2 linked regions of the Saccharothrix espanaensis DSM 44229 genome follow. The protein of the gene in region 1 interacts with the protein of each later gene in a pairwise test. Links are inferred from orthologs where the notes say so. Each region holds a gene or a part of one and is shown on either strand. Other genes may lie near its edges. The genes, in order: recA and dprA.

Region 1 (9,268 bases):
GTGCATCCCGTCGTCACCGAGGTGACGGCTCGCATCGCCGCCCGCAGCGCCGCCAGCCGGTCCGCCTACCTGCAACGACTCACCGAATCCCACTCCGAGGGACCGGTCCGCCGGGACCTCGCGTGCAGCAACTTCGCGCACGGCTTCGCCGGGATCACCGGCGGTGACAAGGAGGCGCTGCGCGCCCTCCGTCGCCCGAACGTGGCGATCGTGTCCGCGTACAACGACATGCTGTCCGCCCACCAGCCGATGGACGAGTACCCGGCGTGGATCAAGGACGCGGCCCGCGCGGTCGGCGGCGTGGCGCAGTTCGCGGGCGGCGTGCCCGCGATGTGCGACGGCATCACCCAGGGCCGCGCGGGCATGGAGCTGTCGCTGTTCAGCCGGGACGTGATCGCGATGTCGACCGCGGTCGCCCTGTCGCACGATATGTTCGACTCGACGCTGCTGCTCGGCGTGTGCGACAAGATCGTGCCCGGCCTGCTCATCGGGGCCCTGTCCTTCGGGCACCTGCCGGCCATCCTGGTGCCCGCGGGCCCGATGCACTCGGGCCTGCCGAACTCGGAGAAGGCCCGCGTGCGGCAGCTGTTCGCCGAGGGCAAGGCGTCCCGGGAGAACCTGCTGGAAGCCGAAGCGGCCTCGTACCACAGCCCCGGCACCTGCACGTTCTACGGCACCGCCAACTCCAACCAGCTCGTGGTCGAGGTGATGGGCCTGCACCTGCCCGGCGCGAGCTTCGTGCCGCCGGGCACCAAGCTGCGGCGCGCGCTGACCGAGGAGGCCGCGCGCCGGGCCGTCGAGATCAGCCGCGGCGAGGACTACACCCCGATCGGGCACGTGGTGGACGAGAAGTCCGTGGTCAACGGCGTGATCGCGCTGCTGGCCACCGGCGGCTCGACCAACCACACCATGCACCTGGTGGCCATCGCGTCCGCCGCCGGCATCGAACTGGGCTGGGACGACTTCGCCGACCTGTCGGCGGTCGTGCCGCTGCTGACCCGGGTCTACCCGAACGGCAGCGCCGACATCAACCACTTCCAGGCCGCCGGCGGCGTCGGGTTCCTGGTCGGCACGCTGCTCGACGCCGGCCTCCTGCACGCCGACGTGCGCACCGTCGCGGGCCCCGGGCTGGACCGCTACCGGCAGGAGCCCGTCCTGGTCGAGGGCGTGCTGACCTGGCGGAACGGCCCCGGCCGGTCGCTGGACCTCGACGTGCTGCGGCCCGCGTCCGAGCCGTTCGCGGCCGACGGCGGGCTGCGGATGCTCAGCGGCAACCTGGGTCGCGCGGTGCTCAAGGTGTCCGCGGTCAAGCCCGAGCACCGGGTGGTCGAGGCCCCGGCGCGGGTGTTCACCTCGCAGGAGGCGTTCAGCGCCGCGTTCCAGGCGGGCGAGCTGGAGCACGACGTCGTGGTCGTGGTGCGGCAGCAGGGCCCGCAGGCCAACGGGATGCCCGAGCTGCACAAGCTGATCCCCGCGCTGGGCGTGCTGATGGACCGGGGCTTCCGGGTCGCGCTGGTCACCGACGGCCGGATGTCCGGCGCGTCGGGCAAGATCCCGGCCGCCATCCAGGTCACGCCCGAGGCCGCCGTCGGCGGTCCGCTGGCCCGCGTGCGCGACGGTGACGTGCTGCGCGTCGACGCGGAGACCGGCACGCTGGAGGCGCTGGTGGACCCGGCCGTGCTGGCCGACCGCGACCTGGTGGACTTCCCACCGGACGCGCAGGCGTGGACCGGCACCGGACGTGAGCTGTTCGGCGCGCTGCGCCGCTCGGTCGGACCGGCCGACCGAGGCGCGAGCGTGTTCGGCCCCATCGCGGCCTCGCACTTCGCGGGCCGCGCGAACCAGGAGGTAACCCGGTGACCACCAGCGCGGATCTGCTGGACCTGTCCCCCGTCGTCCCGGTCGTCGTGCTGGACGACGCCGAGCAGGCCGTGCCGCTGGCGCGGGCGCTGCTGCGCGGGGGCATCCGCGTCATCGAGTTGACCCTGCGCACGCCGGCCGCCTTGGCCGCGATCGAGCGGATCGCCGCCGAGGTGCCCGAGATCGTGCTGGGCGCGGGCACCGTGACCGCGCCGGAGCACGCCGAGCAGGCCGCCAAGGCCGGTGCGTCGTTCCTGGTCACGCCCGGGTCGACGGACCGGGTGCTGAACGCGGTCGAGGACACCGGGCTGCCGTTCCTGCCGGGCGCGGCGACGGTGTCCGAGGCGATGCGGCTGGCCGAACGCGGCCTGACGGCGCTGAAGTTCTTCCCGGCCGAGGCGGCGGGCGGCGTGGACCACCTGAAGTCGGTCGGCGGTCCGCTGCCCGGCCTGCGCTTCTGCCCGACCGGCGGCATCACGGTGGACAGCGCGCCCCGCTACCTGGCGCTGCCGAACGTGGGCTGCGTCGGCGGGTCGTGGCTGACGCCGAAGGACGCGCTGGCCGCCGGCGACTTCGACCGGATCGAAGCCCTCGCCAAGGCCGCGTCCGCACTCTGACCCCCGCGTCCTGGCGCGAGGCGCGCCTCGCGCCAGGACCCGGCTCAGGGGTGGTCAGGCGAGCAGGGCCAGGGCTTCCGGGATCGAGTCGACCACCGGGACACCGGTCGCCTCCAGCCGTGGGCGGTCGCCCATGCCCGTGGTGACCAGGACGGCCCGCGCGCCGACGTGCCGGGCCGCTTCCGCGTCGTCCACCACGTCACCGATCAGCACGACGTCGGCCGGGTCGAGTGCCAGCCGGGCGAGGTGGTCGGCCAGGTGCCCGGCCTTCGACCCGCCGCCGGTGTCCCGGAGCAGACCGTCGACCCGGGTGAACAGCCCGGTCAGCCCGTGCTCGGCGACCAGCGGGACGAGTTCGTCGTGGAACCACATGGACAGCAGCGACTGCGTACCCGCCCACCCGCGCAGCAGGTCCGGGACGCCGGTTGCCAGGCCGCACGTGTCCAGCAGGGTGCGGTACTCGTCGTGGTAGAGCAGGTCGATGTGCGCCCAGTCGTCCACCGACAGCGCCCGCCCCAGCAGGCGCTCGTAGCAGGCGGGCAGCGGCCGGCTGAACATCGCCCGCCACTCGTCCAGTTCCACGGCGGCCCGGCCGTAGTGCAGGCACACCCGGTTCACCGCGCCGAGCATGGCGTGCGCGTCGTCCAGCAGCGTGCCGTTCCAGTCCCAGACCACGTGCTTCACGGCGTTCGTCACCGGCACCCCCTCCGTTCCCGGACAAGATAGCCGGCGCTCTACCGGGAGCCGCGCTAGTCCGGCAGGAAGTCGTCCAGCGGCGACTCGACTTCCGCCGCCCGCAGTTCCTCGCGCACCACCCGGTACGCCATGCCCTCGGCATACCCCTTGCGCGCCAACGCACCCACCAGCCGTCGGATCTTGGCCTGGTCGTCCACCCCGGACATCGACCGGAGCTTCTTGCGCACCAACTCCCGCGCCCGCTCCTGCTCGGCCTCGTCGTCCACGGCCGCCACGGCTTCGGCGGCCACCTCGTCGGCCACGCCCTTCTGCCGCAACTCCCGGGCCAGCGCCCGACGCCCCAGCCCCTGGTAGGCGTGCCGGGACCGGACCCAGACCTCGGCGAACGCCGCGTCGTCGATCAGGCCCGCGCGGTCGAACTTGCCGAGCACCACCTCGGCGGTCTCCTCGCGGATGCCCTTGCGCAGCAAGGCTTCCTTGAGTTCCACCCGAGTACGGGCCCGAGCCGTCAACAGCGCGTAGCAGATGTCGGTGGCCTTGCGCTGCTCCTTCACCGGGTCGACCGGCGCGGCCTCCGCGTCCGGGTCGACTTCTTTCGCCCCTCGACGCCCCGACGTCCGCCCACGACCGGACCGCCCCCGGGAACCGCCACCGGAAGCCCTCTTCGACGCGGCCCCGAACGCGCTCGCGGACTCGGCCGCGCCGTCATCCTCGGCTCCACCCGCGAAGGCACCGGGCTCGAAGGCACCGGGCCCGGCCGAAGCCGCACTCCCAGGACGTTCCCGCGCGGGAGTTTCGCGCGTGCGCGCAGGCGCGTCGAACGGATCGTCAGCCGGACGCTCGACCCGCACGGCTCCCGCCGGTGCGCGCAAGGCTTCCCCCGACGCGTTCCGCCGCCGCCCCAACTCCTCGAACGGGTCATCCGAGTCTTCGACCGCCCCGCCCGGAGGCGCGAACGGCACAGCTTCGCCGGACGCACCCCGACGCTGCCCCCACGCGTCGAACGGATCGACATGTCCCGACTCGACCTCGCCCGACCCGGCGCTCACCCCATCGGCTCGCATGGCATCGGCTCGCACGGCATCGGCACGCACCGACTCCGAACTCACCACGTCGTCCCAGGCATCGCTCGAAGCCGGCACCCCGCCGCCGCTCGGCACCGCGAGTCGTTTCGCGTCGTTCCAGGCATCGCCCGATCCCACCGGCTGCGCCGCATCGGCCCACGCATCCGCCGACACAGGCGGCACCTCCGCATCACCCCGGGCACCAGCCGACACCGCCGGCCCCGCCACACCGTTCCCGGCACCGGCCGAAGCCACCGGCGCCACACCACCCTTCGCCGCCCCAAACGGATCGGCGGACGTCGAACCAAGAACCCCCGGACCAGGAACAGCCGAGCCGGAAGCCACCACCGGATCGGGAACCGCGGAACCGGGAGTCACCGCAGGACCCGGAGCCGTCGAGCCCGGAGCCGTCGGGCCGGGAGCCGTCGAGCCGAGCGGGGTCGGAGACGAGTCGGCCGAGAGGTCGCGAGAGGTCCCGCGACCACGGCCGCCTTGCCCCGCCACCGCTAGAAGTCGACCGGCGCCGGCGCGCTGTCGTCGGCGTCGAGGGTCGCGCCGATGCCGAGCTTGTCCTTGATCCGCTTCTCGATCTCGTTCGCCACGTCCGGGTTGTCGCGCAGGAACTTGCGGGCGTTCTCCTTGCCCTGCCCGAGCTGGTCGCCCTCGTAGGTGTACCAGGCACCGGACTTGCGCAGGATCGCCTGGTCGACACCCATGTCGATGAGCGAGCCCTCACGGCTGATGCCCAGGCCGTAGAGGATGTCGAACTCGGCCTGCTTGAACGGCGGGGCGACCTTGTTCTTCACGACCTTGACGCGGGTCCGGTTGCCGACCGGCTCGCCGCCGTCCTTCAGCGTCTCGATGCGGCGCACGTCCAGGCGCACCGAGGCGTAGAACTTCAGCGCCTTGCCGCCGGTCGTGGTCTCCGGGGAGCCGAACATCACGCCGATCTTCTCGCGCAGCTGGTTGATGAAGATCGCGGTGGTGCCGGACGAGCTCAGCGCGCCGGTGATCTTGCGCAGCGCCTGGCTCATCAGTCGCGCCTGGAGGCCGACGTGGTTGTCGCCCATCTCGCCCTCGATCTCGGCCCGGGGCACCAGCGCGGCCACCGAGTCGATCACCAGGATGTCCAGCGCGCCGGAGCGGATCAGCATGTCCGCGATCTCCAGCGCCTGCTCGCCGGTGTCCGGCTGGGACACCAGCAGCGCGTCGGTGTCGACGCCGAGCTTGCGGGCGTAGTCCGGGTCGAGCGCGTGCTCCGCGTCGATGAACGCGGCGATGCCGCCGTTGCGCTGGGCGTTGGCCACGGCGTGCAGCGCGACGGTCGTCTTACCGGACGATTCCGGGCCGTAGATCTCCACCACGCGGCCACGCGGCAGCCCGCCGATGCCGAGCGCGACGTCGAGCGCGATCGCGCCGGTCGGGATCACCTCGATCGGAGCGCGGCCGTCCTCGCCGAGCCGCATGACCGAGCCCTTGCCGAACTGCTTGTCGATCTGGGCCAGGGCCAGTTCGAGGGCCTTGTCCCGGTCGGGTGCCTGTGCCATCTGGAGTCCACCTCGGTTTGTCTTCTGGGTCGCTGAGCGATGTCGGGGCCGACGTTACGGGCGGGGTACGACATTTCTCGGCGGGGACCGGGTCACCAGCGGGGTCGTGTCACCCGGACGTGCTGCGGACTATAGCCGAACAGGTGTTCGACCGCCTGGCCGACACGCCCGGTCACCGCCGGTGTTCCGGCACGTCGAACGCCTCGCACACGGCCAGCCAGATCGCCTTGGGCGGCAGGCCCGCCTCCAGCGCCTGGTCGGGGGTGCGCCCGCCGAGAGCGGACAGCACGTGGTCCCTGGCCACCATCTCCGCCCTGACCTGGCCGAACTCGTCGGACATCAGCTTGCGGAACACCGTATTGCGCATCGCGTCCAGGCTAGCGCGCCGCCTGCCAGGCCGGACTGTCGACGTAGTGGTTGTCGTAGAGGTCCTGCGACGCCCGGATCTCGGCGGGGTCGGCCTGGCCGCGCTGCACGCGGTCCAGCAGGCGGTAGTAGTCGAACCGGCCCATGCCGGGCGTGAAGACGAACAGCACGTCGGCGTCCGCGCCCTTGGCCGCGCCGAACGCGTGTGGCGTGGTCGGCGGCACGACGAGGAAGTCGCCCCGCTCCAGCGTGATCACGTCCTGGTCGAGCAGCACCTGGAGGGTGCCGTCGAGCACGAAGAACAGCTCCGACGCGCGGGTGTGGAAGTGCGGCGGCGCGCCGTTCGCGCCGTCCCGGAACGTGGAGCGGTTGCTGGTCAGCCCTTCCCGGTCGGCGAGCAGGGTGACGACGGCGGCGGGGTCGGCGGTGAGCTTCTCGGCCTGGTCGGCCCGGACAAGCAGCGTGTTCTCCATGTGGCAACGATCTCCCGGTCCGCCAGGCCCAACAACGACCGGGACCGCAACGAACGATAACCTGGGCATTATGGAACGGCGGGATATCGAGATTTTCCTGACCCTGGCCGAGGAGCTGCACTTCAGCCGCACGGCCGCCCGCCTGCACGTGTCCCAGGCCCGCGTCAGCCAGACCGTGAAGCAACTGGAACGCCGCATCGGCGCACCGCTGTTCGAACGCACCAGCAGGCGGGTCGCGCTGACCCCCATCGGCCGCCGGCTGCGGGACGACGTCGGGCCCGCGTACCAGCGGATCGTGGAAGGCGTGGAACGCGCCATCGCCGCAGGTCGCGGCACCGGCCTGCTGCGGGTGGGCTTCGAGGCCCCAGCCCTGGCCGACCTCATCCCGGACGTCCTGGCCCGCTACCGCGCCGGGCACCCCGGCAGCGAGGTCCGGGTCCGTGAAGCGCCGTTCGCGGACCCGTTCACGCTGCTCCGGGACGACGAGGTGGACGTGCTGGTGACGTTGTTCCCGGTCGATGAACCCGACCTGACGACCGGCCCCGTGGTCCACCGCGAGCCGGTGGTGCTGGCGGTGGCCGACACACACCCGTTCACCAGGCAGTCCCGGGTCACGGTGGAGGACCTGGCCCGCGACACGGTGTTCCGCGCGGCCTTCTGGCGCGACACGACACCGTCGGGCCTTCCTATCGCACGCGGACGCGCCCTTACGACGTTCCAGGAACTCATGACGGTCATCGCGAACGGCGAAGGCGTGTGCCCGATGGGCGCTCACGCGGCCGGGTACTTCGCGCGCCCCAAGATCGCGTTCCTGCCGCTGGAAGGCGCGCCTCATCTGGAGTGGGGGATGGTCTGGCGCACGGCGGGCGAGACGAGCCGTGTGCGCGAGTTCGCCGCCGCGGCCCGCTAACCTCGGACCATGGACGACTCCACGGCCTCCTGGCTGTACCAGATCGTGGTCATCGCCTGCCTGGTCTCCGCGATCGTGGTCGGCGTGCGCGCGTGGTGGTACTACAACCGCCGGAAGTGATCAGCGGGACCGCTGCAACGACGTGAACAGGCACGCCACCAGCAGCGGCAGTGCCGTGAAGCCCACGAGCAGCCCCAACGCGGCGTAAGACCACGCCGTCACCACGATCCCCGCGGCGACACCGCCGACCGCGCCGCCGATGTTCATGGACAGGTCGGACAGGCCCTGCGCGGCCGGCCGGTCGGTCGGCGACACCGACTCGGTGAGCAGCGCGGACCCCGCCACCAGCCCCGCCGACCAGCCGAAGCCGAGCAGCGTCAGACCGGCCGCGAGCTGCGGCGCGTCGTGCGCCGGGGCCATGCCCGCGACACCGGACGCGGCCACCACCAGCGCCGAGCCGATGGCCAGCACGGGCACCCGGCCCAACCGGTCGGCCATCCACCCGAACAGCGGACTGGCCGCGTACATCGCCGCCACGTGCAGGCTGATCACCACGCCCACGACCCGCAGCGACGCTCCGGCGTGGTCCATGTGCACCGGGGTCATCGACATGAGCCCCACCATCGCCGTGTGGCACAGCGTGATGCCGCCCAGCGCGAGCTTCCCGGTGGCGGGCAGCGCGCGCCACACCGCAGCGGACCCGCGTGTGTCACCCACTCCCCCGGCGCAATGCGCGGGCGTCACGGGTGCCGCGGACTGGGCCAGGGTCAGCGGATCGGGCCGCAGGAACCGCAGCACGACCAGCGCCGCCGCTCCGAACAGCACCGCCGCCGCCAGGTACGGCCCCGCCCCGACCGGCAGGCTGAGCCGTGCGGCGAACTGCCCCGCCGGGTCGGCCAGGTTGGGCCCGGCGACCGCGCCGAGCGTCGCCGCCCACACCACGATCGCCAGCGAACGGGCCCGCCGCTGCGGGTGCGCCAGGTCCGTCCCGGCGTACCGGGCGGCCAGGTTCGCGCTGCTCGCGGCCCCGAACAGGACCAGCGCGGCGACCAGCACCTGCCACGAGCCGAGCACCACCGCGCAGGCCGCGACCACCGCTCCGATCGCGCCCGCGCCGTAGCCGAGGATGAGCGCCGGACGACGACCGCGGCGTGCGGCGAGACGTGCGGCGGGCAGGGCGAACAAAGCCGCGCCGAGGGCCGCCGCGGTCTGCGCCAGGCCGCCCACCGCGTCCGAACCGGACAGCACGGCGGCGATCAGCGTGGACACCGCCAGACCGATGGTGACGCCCGCCGCGCCGAGCACCTGGGTGACCCCCAGGACCCGGAGAACCCGGCGTTGCACCACCTCGACAGCGGTCATGATCATCATCGTGCCAGGCCGAATGGCGCAGGCACAGCCTCCGCAAGGGTCAGGTGCCCGGCTGGACGGTGTTCTCGAAGAAGGTCGCGACGGTGTCCGCCGTCAGGTCGCCGCCACCGCTCTTGGTCACGATGCCGAGCAACGGCCGGTCGTCGGCCGTGAACGCGAGCAGCCCCACGCCACCGTCGGCGGCGGCCCGGTACTTGCCCTTGAGGCCGTTGCCCGCCCACTCCGCTTCGACCATGTCCGTCTTCAACGAGCGGACCACGGCGTCCGCGCCCTGCTGCGCGCCCGTGACGGTCTCGGTGAGGATGTACTGGACCGAGTAGTCGTCCTGGATCGCGCAGCTCACCACGGTGCCCTTGATGGCGCT
Region 2 (9,273 bases), 6.1 Mb from region 1 along the record:
CCCGGCGTGCTGGGCAACCCGGCGTCGGCCGCGCAGGACTCGTTCTCCGACGGCCTGCTGGAGGGCCCGTCGTACACCCGGCCCGAGGTGTGGCGCGAGCTGGCGGTGCCGGACGTGCTGCGCTCGGGCAACCACCGGGCGATCGACCGCTGGCGGCGTGACCAGGCGCTGCGCCGCACGTGGGAGCGCCGCCCGGAACTGCTCGACGCCCTGCCCGAGGGCGCGCTGGACAAGCACGACCGCAAGCTGCTGGACGAGCTGCGGTAACCCCCGATTTCGTCGCGGCCCGCCTCGTCTGGCACACTGGACAGGTTGCTGCACCCGGTCAACCGGGGTGCGCCGCAAAGCCCGCCCCCACGCGGATGTGTGACACCTTGGCAAGGCCATGAGCGACCTTGGCAAGTACGCGCCTCGGGGGAGTACGCATTACACGTGAGGACGAGGACGGACCACCGATGAACACCCTGGACGCTCTTGACGCCCAGTCGCTGCGCTCCGACATCCCGAGCTTCCGGCCGGGCGACACGCTGAAGGTCCACGTCCGCGTCATCGAGGGCTCCCGCGAGCGGGTCCAGGTGTTCCAGGGCGTCGTGATCCGCCGCCAGAACGGCGGGATCCGCGAGACCTTCACCGTCCGCAAGGTCTCGTTCGGCGTCGGCGTCGAGCGCACCTTCCCGGTGCACTCCCCGAACATCTCCGAGATCGAGGTCGCCACCCGCGGCGACGTGCGCCGCGCGAAGCTGTACTACCTGCGCGACCTGCGCGGCAAGGCCGCGAAGATCAAGGAGAAGCGGGACGCCAAGCCGGCCTCCTGACGCCTGGTTCACGCCCGACCAGTAGCCTGCCAACGTGGCAGAACCCGCGCACAGCTCCGCTGACGAAGACGGTCGGGAACCCGATGCCGAGTCCACTCCGGACTCGGCATCGGGCGGTAAGGGCAAGAAAAAGAAGAAGGCCCCGCTGTGGCGCGAGGTCCTCGTTCTCCTCGGCACAGCGCTCGTGCTCACCGTCCTGATCCAGACGTTCCTCGCGCGCGTGTACGTGATCCCGTCGGCGTCGATGGAGAAGACGCTGCACGGTTGCACCTCGCCGTGCTTCGGCGACCGGGTGCTCGTGGACAAGCTGGTCTACGACTTCTCCGACATCGAGCCGGGCGACGTCGTCGTCTTCCGCGGGCCGCCCGCGTGGACCGCGAACGACTTCCAGTCGGCCCGCTCGGACAACCCCGTCGTGCGGGTCTTCCAGTCCGGCCTGTCGCTGATCGGCCTCGCGCCGCCGGACGAGCGCGACTTCGTCAAGCGCGTGATCGCCGTGGGCGGGCAGACCGTCGAGTGCTGCGACGAGCAGCACCGGGTCAAGGTCGACGGCAAGCCGCTGGACGAGCCCTACGTCTACTGGCAGCCCGGCACCGGCCCGGAGAGCCAGGACCCGTTCGAGCCCGTGAAGGTCCCCGAGGGACACCTTTGGGTGATGGGTGACAACCGGACGAACTCGTGCGACTCCCGTTGCCAGGGTTCCGGCGGCGTGAACGGGGCCGTTCCGGAGTCCGAAGTGATCGGCAAAGCGCGCGCGATCGTGCTGCCGCCGGCCCGCTGGAGCGGCATCGGCGACCACAACCCGCAGGTAGTGGCCATGGGCGCGCCCGCGTGGCAGTCCGGGATCCCGGCGGGCGTCGGGCTGGCCGCCGCGTGGCCGGTGCTCTTCCTCGGCCGCCGGCTCCGGGGCCGGCTGACCAGGGCCTCACACACCGGCTCGGTACGCTGACCGCGTGGTAGACGTCGCACCTTCCCGCGGTTCGTCCGACGAGGACCCCGAGCACTCCTCCGACGAGGAGAAGATCGAGGAGTTCCGGAAACGGTCGCGGAAGAAGAAGGGGAAAGGCTCGTTCTGGCGTGAGCTGCCGATCCTCCTGGTGGTCGCGGTGGGGCTCGCGTTCCTGATCCAGACATTCCTGGCACGGGTCTACATGATCCCGTCCGAGTCGATGGAGCAGACGCTGCACGGCTGCACCTCGCCGTGCTTCGGAGACCGGGTGCTGGTCGACAAGCTCACCTACGACTTCACCGACCCCACGCCGGGCGACGTGGTCGTCTTCCACGGGCCGGACACCTGGATCAACAACGACTTCGCGCCGGCCGAGCCGGCGAACCCGGTGGTCGGGTTCTTCCAGGGGCTGGGCTCGCTGATCGGGATACCGACGGCGAGCAAGGAGGACTTCGTCAAGCGGATCATCGCGGTCGGCGGGCAGACCGTGAAGTGCTGCGACGAGAAGAACCGGTTCCTGGTCGACGGCAAGCCGCTGGACGAGCCGTACGTCTACTGGGAACCGGGGCGCGGCAGCTTCCAGGACTCCTACGACGAGTTGGAGATCCCGGACGGCTACCTGTTCGTGATGGGTGACAACCGCAACGACTCGTGCGACTCGCGCTGCCAGGGCGACCGCCGGCTGGGCGGTCTGGTGCCGGTGGACAAGGTGGTGGGCAAGGCGCGGGTGGTCGTGCTCCCGCCGGGCCGCTGGGGCGGCGTGTCCGACCAGAACCCGCAGGTCGTGGCGCTGGGCGCGCCGGTGTGGCAGGACGCGGTGCCGGCCGGGGTCGGGCTGGCCGCGGCGTGGCCGGTGCTGCTGCTCGGCCGGCGGGTCAGGGGCCGGATCCGGCGTTCGCGGCTGGGATAGGGTCGGCTGGTGATCCGCAAGCCGCCTCGGGCGCAGGTCCGGCAGACCGCGGGCATCTGGGCGTTCCAGGCCGCGCTGGACCGGCGCGGCCTCGGCCCGGTGGCCGGGGTGGACGAGGCCGGTCGCGGTGCCTGCGCAGGCCCGCTGGTCGTCGCGTCGTGCGTGCTCAAGCCCGGTGACGCGGCCCGGTTCGAGGGCCTGACCGACTCCAAGCTGCTCACCGCCGCCGCGCGGGACCGGATCTTCGACGTGGTGGTCAAGCGCGCGGTCGACTACGCGGTCATCGTGATCCCGGCGTGGGAGGTCGACCTGATCGGCGTGCACGTGGCGAACATCGAGGGGATGCGGCGGGCGGTCGCGCGGCTGTCCGCGCACCCCGGCTACGTGCTCACCGACGGGTTCCCGGTGCCGGGGCTGACCGCGCCGAACATGCCGGTGGTCAAGGGCGACCGGGTGGCGGCGTGCGTCGCGGCCGCGTCCGTGCTGGCCAAGGTCACCCGGGACCGGATCATGGCCGAGATGCACGGCGACCTGCCGGTGTACGGGTTCGACGTGCACAAGGGCTACAGCACCGCCGAGCACACCGCCGCCCTGCTGGAGCACGGGCCGAGCGCGGAGCACCGCTGGTCGTATGCGAATGTGGCCTCGGCGGGGGCCCGGCACGGGTTGACCGCGCCGCACCGAGTGGCGCGTGACGTGCTTTCCGCCACCGTGGTCCAGAATGGAACATCGCCGCAGACCAGCGGTGGCAGGCTCGCGACGAGGAGGAGCGCGGATTCGATGAGCACCCGCGCGGAGGCGTAATGAGTGCAGAGGATCTCGAGAAGTACGAGACCGAGATGGAGTTGTCGCTGTACAAGGAGTACCGCGACATCGTCAGCCAGTTCTCGTTCGTCGTGGAGACCGAGCGGCGGTTCTACCTGGCCAACTCGGTGGACGTGCAGGTCCGCAACGCGGACGGCGAGGTCTACTTCGAGGTGCGGATGTCCGACGCGTGGGTCTGGGACATGTACCGGCCCGCCCGGTTCGTGAAGAACGTCCGGGTCATCACGTTCAAGGACGTCAACGTCGAAGAGCTGGACAAGCCCGACCTGAGGCTCCCCGAGGACGGTCCGTTCAACTCCTGACCGTTCCCAGTCGCCAGGGGCTCATCCACCCGGATGAGCCCCTTCACGGCTCTCTGGCCGGTTTTCGCAGGTAGGCGTTGTTGTGGGCAGTTGTCCACAGCCCCTGAAACCCCATCCACAGATCTCGGGTTCCCCCTGGCCCCGCAAGATCCGCTTCGGCACAGTCGATCACGACACGCAGACTGAGCCGAACGGAGCAACACCATGCCGGACACCCGAGAGCTGGGCCGCCTGGGCGAGCACGTGGCCTGCCGCTACCTGCGGCAGGAGGAGCGCCTGGAACTGCTCGCCCGCAACTGGCGCTGTCCCGAGGGCGAGCTCGACATCGTCGCCACCGACCGCGAGCGGCTGGTGGTGTGCGAGGTGAAGTGCCGCTCGGGCACCGGCCGCGGCAGCCCGCTGGAGGCCGTCACCCCGACCAAGCTCGACCGCGTGCGCGGCATGGGCCTGCGCTGGCGTGACGCGCACGGCCTGCGCGGCCTGGACGTCCGCTGCGACCTGGTGGGCATCCTGTGGCCGCGGTCGGGCCCCATCCGCCTGCACCACGTGCGGGGTGCCTGAGATGGCCCTCGCGAGCGCTTGGTGCGTGGCCCTGTTCGGCGTCGACGGCGTCCCGGTGGAGATCGAGGCCGACGTGGGCGCGGGCTCGGTCCGCACCCAGTTGCTGGGCCTGCCGGACGCGGCCCTGCACGAGTCCAAGGACCGGGTGAAGGCCGCGGTCCGCAACAGCGACCACGAGTGGCCCACCCAACGGGTGACGCTGGGCCTGTCCCCGGCCACCCTCCCGAAGGGCGGTTCGGGCTACGACCTGGCCCTGGCGTGCGTGGTGCTGGCCGCGTCCCAGGCCGTCCCGGACGACCGCCTGCACGGCACCGTGCTGCTCGGGGAACTGGCCCTGGACGGCCGCGTGCGCACGGTCCGAGGCGTGCTGCCCGCCCTGCTGGCCGCCCGGCGGGCCGGCCTGACCAGAGCGGTCGTGCCGACCGCGTCGCTGCCCGAGGCGGCGCTGGTCGAGGGCCTCGCGGTGCACGGCGCGGCGACCCTGACCGACGTCATCGACTGGCTGAAGGGCTCGGACGAGGCCCTGACCCCGGCCGGCGCCCACCCGGAGCCCCCGCCGGTGCCGCCCGGCAAGGACCTGTCCGACGTGGTCGGCCAGCCCGAGGCCCGCTGGGCGCTGGAGGTGGCGGCGGCGGGCGGCCACCACGTCCTGCTGACCGGCCCGCCGGGCACCGGTAAGACGATGCTGGCCGAACGCCTGGTCAGCCTGCTGCCGCCGCTGTCGGCCGACGAGGCCATCGGGGTGACCGCGATCCACTCCATCGCCGGTCTGCTCACCCCGGAGGCCCCGCTGGTGGCGACCCCGCCGTTCGTCTCGCTGCACCCGTCGACGTCGACGGCGGCCCTGGTGGGCGGCGGCTCGGGCCTGGCCAAGCCGGGCGCGGTGAGCCGGGCGCACCGCGGCGTGCTGTTCATCGACGAGGCGTGCGAGTTCGGCGCGCGCAGCCTGGACGCCCTGCGGACGTGCCTGGAGGACGGGGAGGTGCGGATCGCCCGTCGGGACGGCATCGCCCGGTACCCGGCCCGCTTCCAGTTGGTGCTGGCCGCCAACGCCTGTCCGTGCGCGCCGCCGAAAGACCTCGACTGCGTCTGCCTGCCCGCGGCCAAGCGCCGCTACCAGAGCAAGCTCTCCGGGCCCCTGCTGGACCGCGTCGACCTCCGGGTGACCATGCGCCCCCTGACGGTGATGCTCGGCCCCGAGGTGGGCACGCCCGAGCCGACGGCCGTGGTCCGCCGCAGGGTGCACCAGGCGCGCGCCAGGGCCGGCTCCCGCTGGGCCCCGCACGGCTGGCGGACCAACGCGGAAGTCCCGGGCCCGGCCCTGCGCAAGGAGTTCCGCCTCCCCAGGACCGCGACCACCCTGCTGGACCGGGCCCTGGCGATCGGTGCCCTCACCGGCCGGGGCGCGGACCGCTGCCTCCGCGTCGCCTGGACGCTGGCGGACCTCGCCGAAACCGACGAACCGACCGCGGACCACGTGGCCGCGGCCCTGGAATTCCGGGAAAGGAGAAGGCCATGACCCCACCCCCGAGACTCTCCCGCCTGACACCGAGGACATCGCCGGACCCGACACCACCACCGAGCGACCCGAGGAAGAAACCGACCCTCCGCCGCCTGGCAACCGCGAAAGACCTCAACCGCTGGATCCTCGGCTGGCCCGGAAAGGTCCTCCGAATCCGCTCGACCCGACCCGAAGAAGGCACCCGGAAGGTGCCCGACCCGCCCGCCGGAGGCACCCCGTGACCGAACTCCCGCCCCTCGAACTCCCGGCCACCACCCCGAATCCCACCGCACTCCCACCCGACTTCCCCCGCTCCCTGACCGAAGGCCCGGAGACGACCGACCGGGACGCCACCCGGTCGGAGGCGGCGAGCCCCGACGCCGCCGGAGCAGACCTGACGAATCCCCTGACGCCGCCGGGAACTCCGGTCCACCTGGTCGTGGACCAGGTGTTCCTCACCGGGCCGGACACCTCGGCCTCGGCCGCCCACCCCACCGGTTCGCCGTGGTCCGCGGTGGCCGGTTCACTCGCCCAGCAGGCTGAAGTCGAACGCACGACCGAGTGCCCACCCACCACCCCGGCGACCTGTACCTACCCGGGTCTGCGCGCCACGACTCCGAGTCGACCAGGTCCCGACGCGAACTCACCGGCAACCGCACCGATGCCGTCGTGCGCCGCACCGGGTCCACGCGGGCGTTCGGCTCCGTCATGCGAGTCCCGCGCCACCTCGACAAGCCCACCCCCGAGCACCCGTCGCGACGCGCACCGGGACGTTCCACCGGGCTGCCGCAACGCCGCACGCCCAAAGCCCTGCACCACGCCCACGCCCACCCCCGCCACCCAGTGCACGACCACCCGCCCCACCACCCACCCAACCGACCGCCCCGCCAACCGCTCCACCGACCGCCCCGCTGACCGCATCGCCACCTGCTCCACCGACCGGGCCGCTGACTGCCTCACCGACCGCACCACCGATCGGGCCGCCTTCCTCGCTGCCCCGTTCCGCCGGGGCAAGGCGTGGCTGTGCGAGCTGATCACCCAGGCCTGGCTGCTGCACCTCCGGACCCGGTGCGGTCGCTGGACCGAACAGTGCCGGGGTGCTCGTCGTTGTCCGCGCCAGTCGGCCCGCCCGTGGCGGACGGCGTGCGGGCTCGCACCTGCGGCGGTGTGGCGTGAGTGACGAGGTGCGGTTGGCGCGCGCTTACCTGTCGCGCGTCGCCGAACCTCCGGCCGGAGCGTTGGCGGCGTTCGTCTCGGCGGTGGGGCCGGTGCGGGCGGCCGCGCTGGTCCGGCGGGGTCAGGTGCCTGGTGCGGTCGACAGCCAGACCTCCGCGCGACGGGCCGAGGACCGGGCCGAAGCCGACCTGGCCGCGATGGCGGAGCTGGGTGGGCGGCTGGTCGTGCCGGAGGACGAGGAATGGCCCGCGTGGCCGTTCACCGCGCTCGACCAGGCCGCCGCCCAGGGCCTGCGCTGCGGGGTGGCCCCGCTGGCGCTGTGGGTGCGCGGCGAGGCGGAGCTGTCCACCCTGACCGAGCGGGCCGTCGCGGTGGTCGGCAGCCGGTCCTCGACCGGCTACGGGCAGCACGTCGCGGCCGAGTTCGGGCACGGGCTGGCCGCGTCCGGCGTGACGGTGGTGTCCGGTGCCGCCTACGGCATCGACGGCGCGGCGCACCGCGGGGCGCTGGCGGCCGGCGGGCCGACGATCGCCGTCCTCGCCTGCGGGGTCGACATCGCCTACCCGCGCGGCCACCAGGGGCTGCTCGAACGCATCCCGCACCACGGGCTCGTGGTCTCCGAGTACCCGCCCGGCCTCCAACCCGCCCGCCACCGCTTCCTGACCCGCAACCGGCTGATCGCGGCGTTCGGCGAGGGGACGGTGGTCGTGGAGGCGGGTCGGCGCAGCGGTGCGAAGAACACCGCGGCCTCCACGTCGGCGCTCGGGCGGGTGCTGATGGCGGTGCCGGGGCCGATCACGTCCAGCAGTTCGTCAGGCTGCCACGACCTGCTGCGGTCGGGGGAGGCGCTGGCGGTGAGCAGCGTCGCGGAGGTGATCGAGTCGACCGGGCGGCTCGGGGTCGACCTGGTCGAGGCCACGCGGAACACCGAAGTCGGTCTCCCCCAGGGCGAGGCGCTGCGGGTGTTCGAGGCGCTGCCGCTGGATTCCGCGACCAGCGCCGAGGCCGTCTCGGTGGAATCCGGGGTCGAGCTGGCCAGGGTCCGGGCGCTGCTCCCCGAACTGGAGCTGATCGAACTGGCGGTCCGGGTCGACACCGGATGGAAGCGCTCTCATGAGGGGATCTCGCGTGGCGATACTTGACCAAGAGCGTTCTGAGGCGCAGCGTCAGGGGCTATGTCCCCGCCGCCGCCCGCTCGGACTCGTCGTGTCGACCTCGTCGGCCTGCGTCGCGAGCTGCCCGGCGACGTCTCGACGGCCTTGGACGACTACCAGCGCCACCTCGCGATGGAGCGCTCGCTCTCGCCGCACACCGTCCGCGCCTACCTGGCCGACGCGGTCTCCCTGCTGGTCCACCTGGCCGGCGGCACGACGGGTGACGCCACCGTGGAGGCGATCGACCTCGCCGGGCTGCGCTCGTGGCTGGCGGCCCAGCACGGTGCGGGTGCGAGCCGGACCACGCTCGCCCGGCGCACGGCCGCCGCCCGGACCTTCACCGCCTGGGCGGCGCGGACCGGCCTGCTCGCCGACGACCCCGGGCCCCGTCTGGTCGCGCCCCGACCGCACCGGACGCTGCCCGCAGTGTTGCGGGCGGACCAGGCGAAGGCCGCGATGTCGGTCGCGGAAGTATCCGCGGAAGCCGGCGAGCCGGTTGCGCTGCGTGACCAAGCCGTGGTGGAGTTGCTGTACGCGACAGGTGTTCGGGTCGCCGAGCTGTGCGGTCTCGACCTCGGCGACGTCGACTACTCCCAAAGGGTGATCCGGGTTCTGGGCAAGGGTAGGCGCGAACGCACCGTGCCATTCGGCGTACCGGCCGAACGGGCAGTACGGCGCTGGGTGGAACACGGTCGATCGTCCCTGGTCAGCGACCGTTCACAACACGCGCTGTTCGTCGGTGCGCGCGGCGGGAGGTTGGACCCGCGTACCGCCAGGAGGGTTGTCCACGATGTAGTGGGTGCGGTACCCGAAACAGCCGACATCGGGCCGCACGGCCTGCGGCACACCGCGGCCACGCACCTGTTGGAAGGGGGAGCGGACCTGCGTACCGTCCAAGAGCTTCTCGGTCACGCTACGCTCGCAACCACTCAGCTCTACACACACGTCACCGTCGAACGGCTGAAGGCGATCCATGACCGAACCCACCCCCGTTCCTGACGTCGCAGGGGGAGGTTCGCGGACCGCAACCGTGACCTCTCCTTCCGCCGCGCGCGTCGGGGCCTCGTCGGAGGCGCAGCC

Evidence for each region.
Region 2: the proteins of recA (region 1) and dprA interact in binary tests that used the Bacillus subtilis proteins (3 or more experiments, as listed by UniProt). The link is inferred for Saccharothrix espanaensis DSM 44229 from one-to-one orthologs.

Annotation. Positions count from the first base shown.
Region 1 is NC_019673.1:1,732,826-1,742,093, reverse strand. The notes cover bases 3,765-6,597. They hold recA (recombinase RecA), read right to left. Parts: upstream 5,785-6,597; coding sequence 4,744-5,784; downstream 3,765-4,743. Other genes in these bases: BN6_RS08225 (cupin domain-containing protein), read right to left, coding at 6,162-6,597; BN6_RS08230 (DUF3046 domain-containing protein), read right to left, coding at 5,957-6,151. Outside these bases: edd (phosphogluconate dehydratase), read left to right, coding at 1-1,860; eda (bifunctional 4-hydroxy-2-oxoglutarate aldolase/2-dehydro-3-deoxy-phosphogluconate aldolase), read left to right, coding at 1,857-2,477; BN6_RS08245 (HAD family hydrolase), read right to left, coding at 2,532-3,173; BN6_RS08240 (regulatory protein RecX), read right to left, coding at 3,227-3,727; more of BN6_RS08225, read right to left, coding at 6,598-6,623; BN6_RS08220 (LysR family transcriptional regulator), read left to right, coding at 6,694-7,533; BN6_RS08215 (MFS transporter), read right to left, coding at 7,654-8,895; BN6_RS08210 (Hsp70 family protein), read right to left, coding at 8,945-9,268. UniProt on the Bacillus subtilis protein: Multifunctional protein involved in homologous recombination, DNA repair and competence.
Region 2 is NC_019673.1:7,848,322-7,857,594, reverse strand. What follows is about bases 6,271-9,108. They hold dprA (DNA-processing protein DprA), read left to right. Parts: upstream 6,271-7,035; coding sequence 7,036-8,181; downstream 8,182-9,108. Other genes in these bases: BN6_RS34195 (tyrosine recombinase XerC), read left to right, coding at 8,215-9,108. Outside these bases: tRNA (guanosine(37)-N1)-methyltransferase TrmD, read left to right, coding at 1-267; rplS (50S ribosomal protein L19), read left to right, coding at 456-815; lepB (signal peptidase I), read left to right, coding at 850-1,764; lepB (signal peptidase I), read left to right, coding at 1,769-2,674; BN6_RS34220 (ribonuclease HII), read left to right, coding at 2,684-3,478; BN6_RS34215 (DUF2469 domain-containing protein), read left to right, coding at 3,478-3,801; BN6_RS34210 (YraN family protein), read left to right, coding at 4,006-4,362; BN6_RS34205 (YifB family Mg chelatase-like AAA ATPase), read left to right, coding at 4,364-5,881; more of BN6_RS34195, read left to right, coding at 9,109-9,192. UniProt on the Bacillus subtilis protein: Protein that helps load RecA onto ssDNA during transformation. Binds cooperatively to circular ssDNA, is able to bridge different segments of DNA. Favors the loading of RecA onto SsbA- or SsbB-coated ssDNA and formation of RecA-DNA filaments.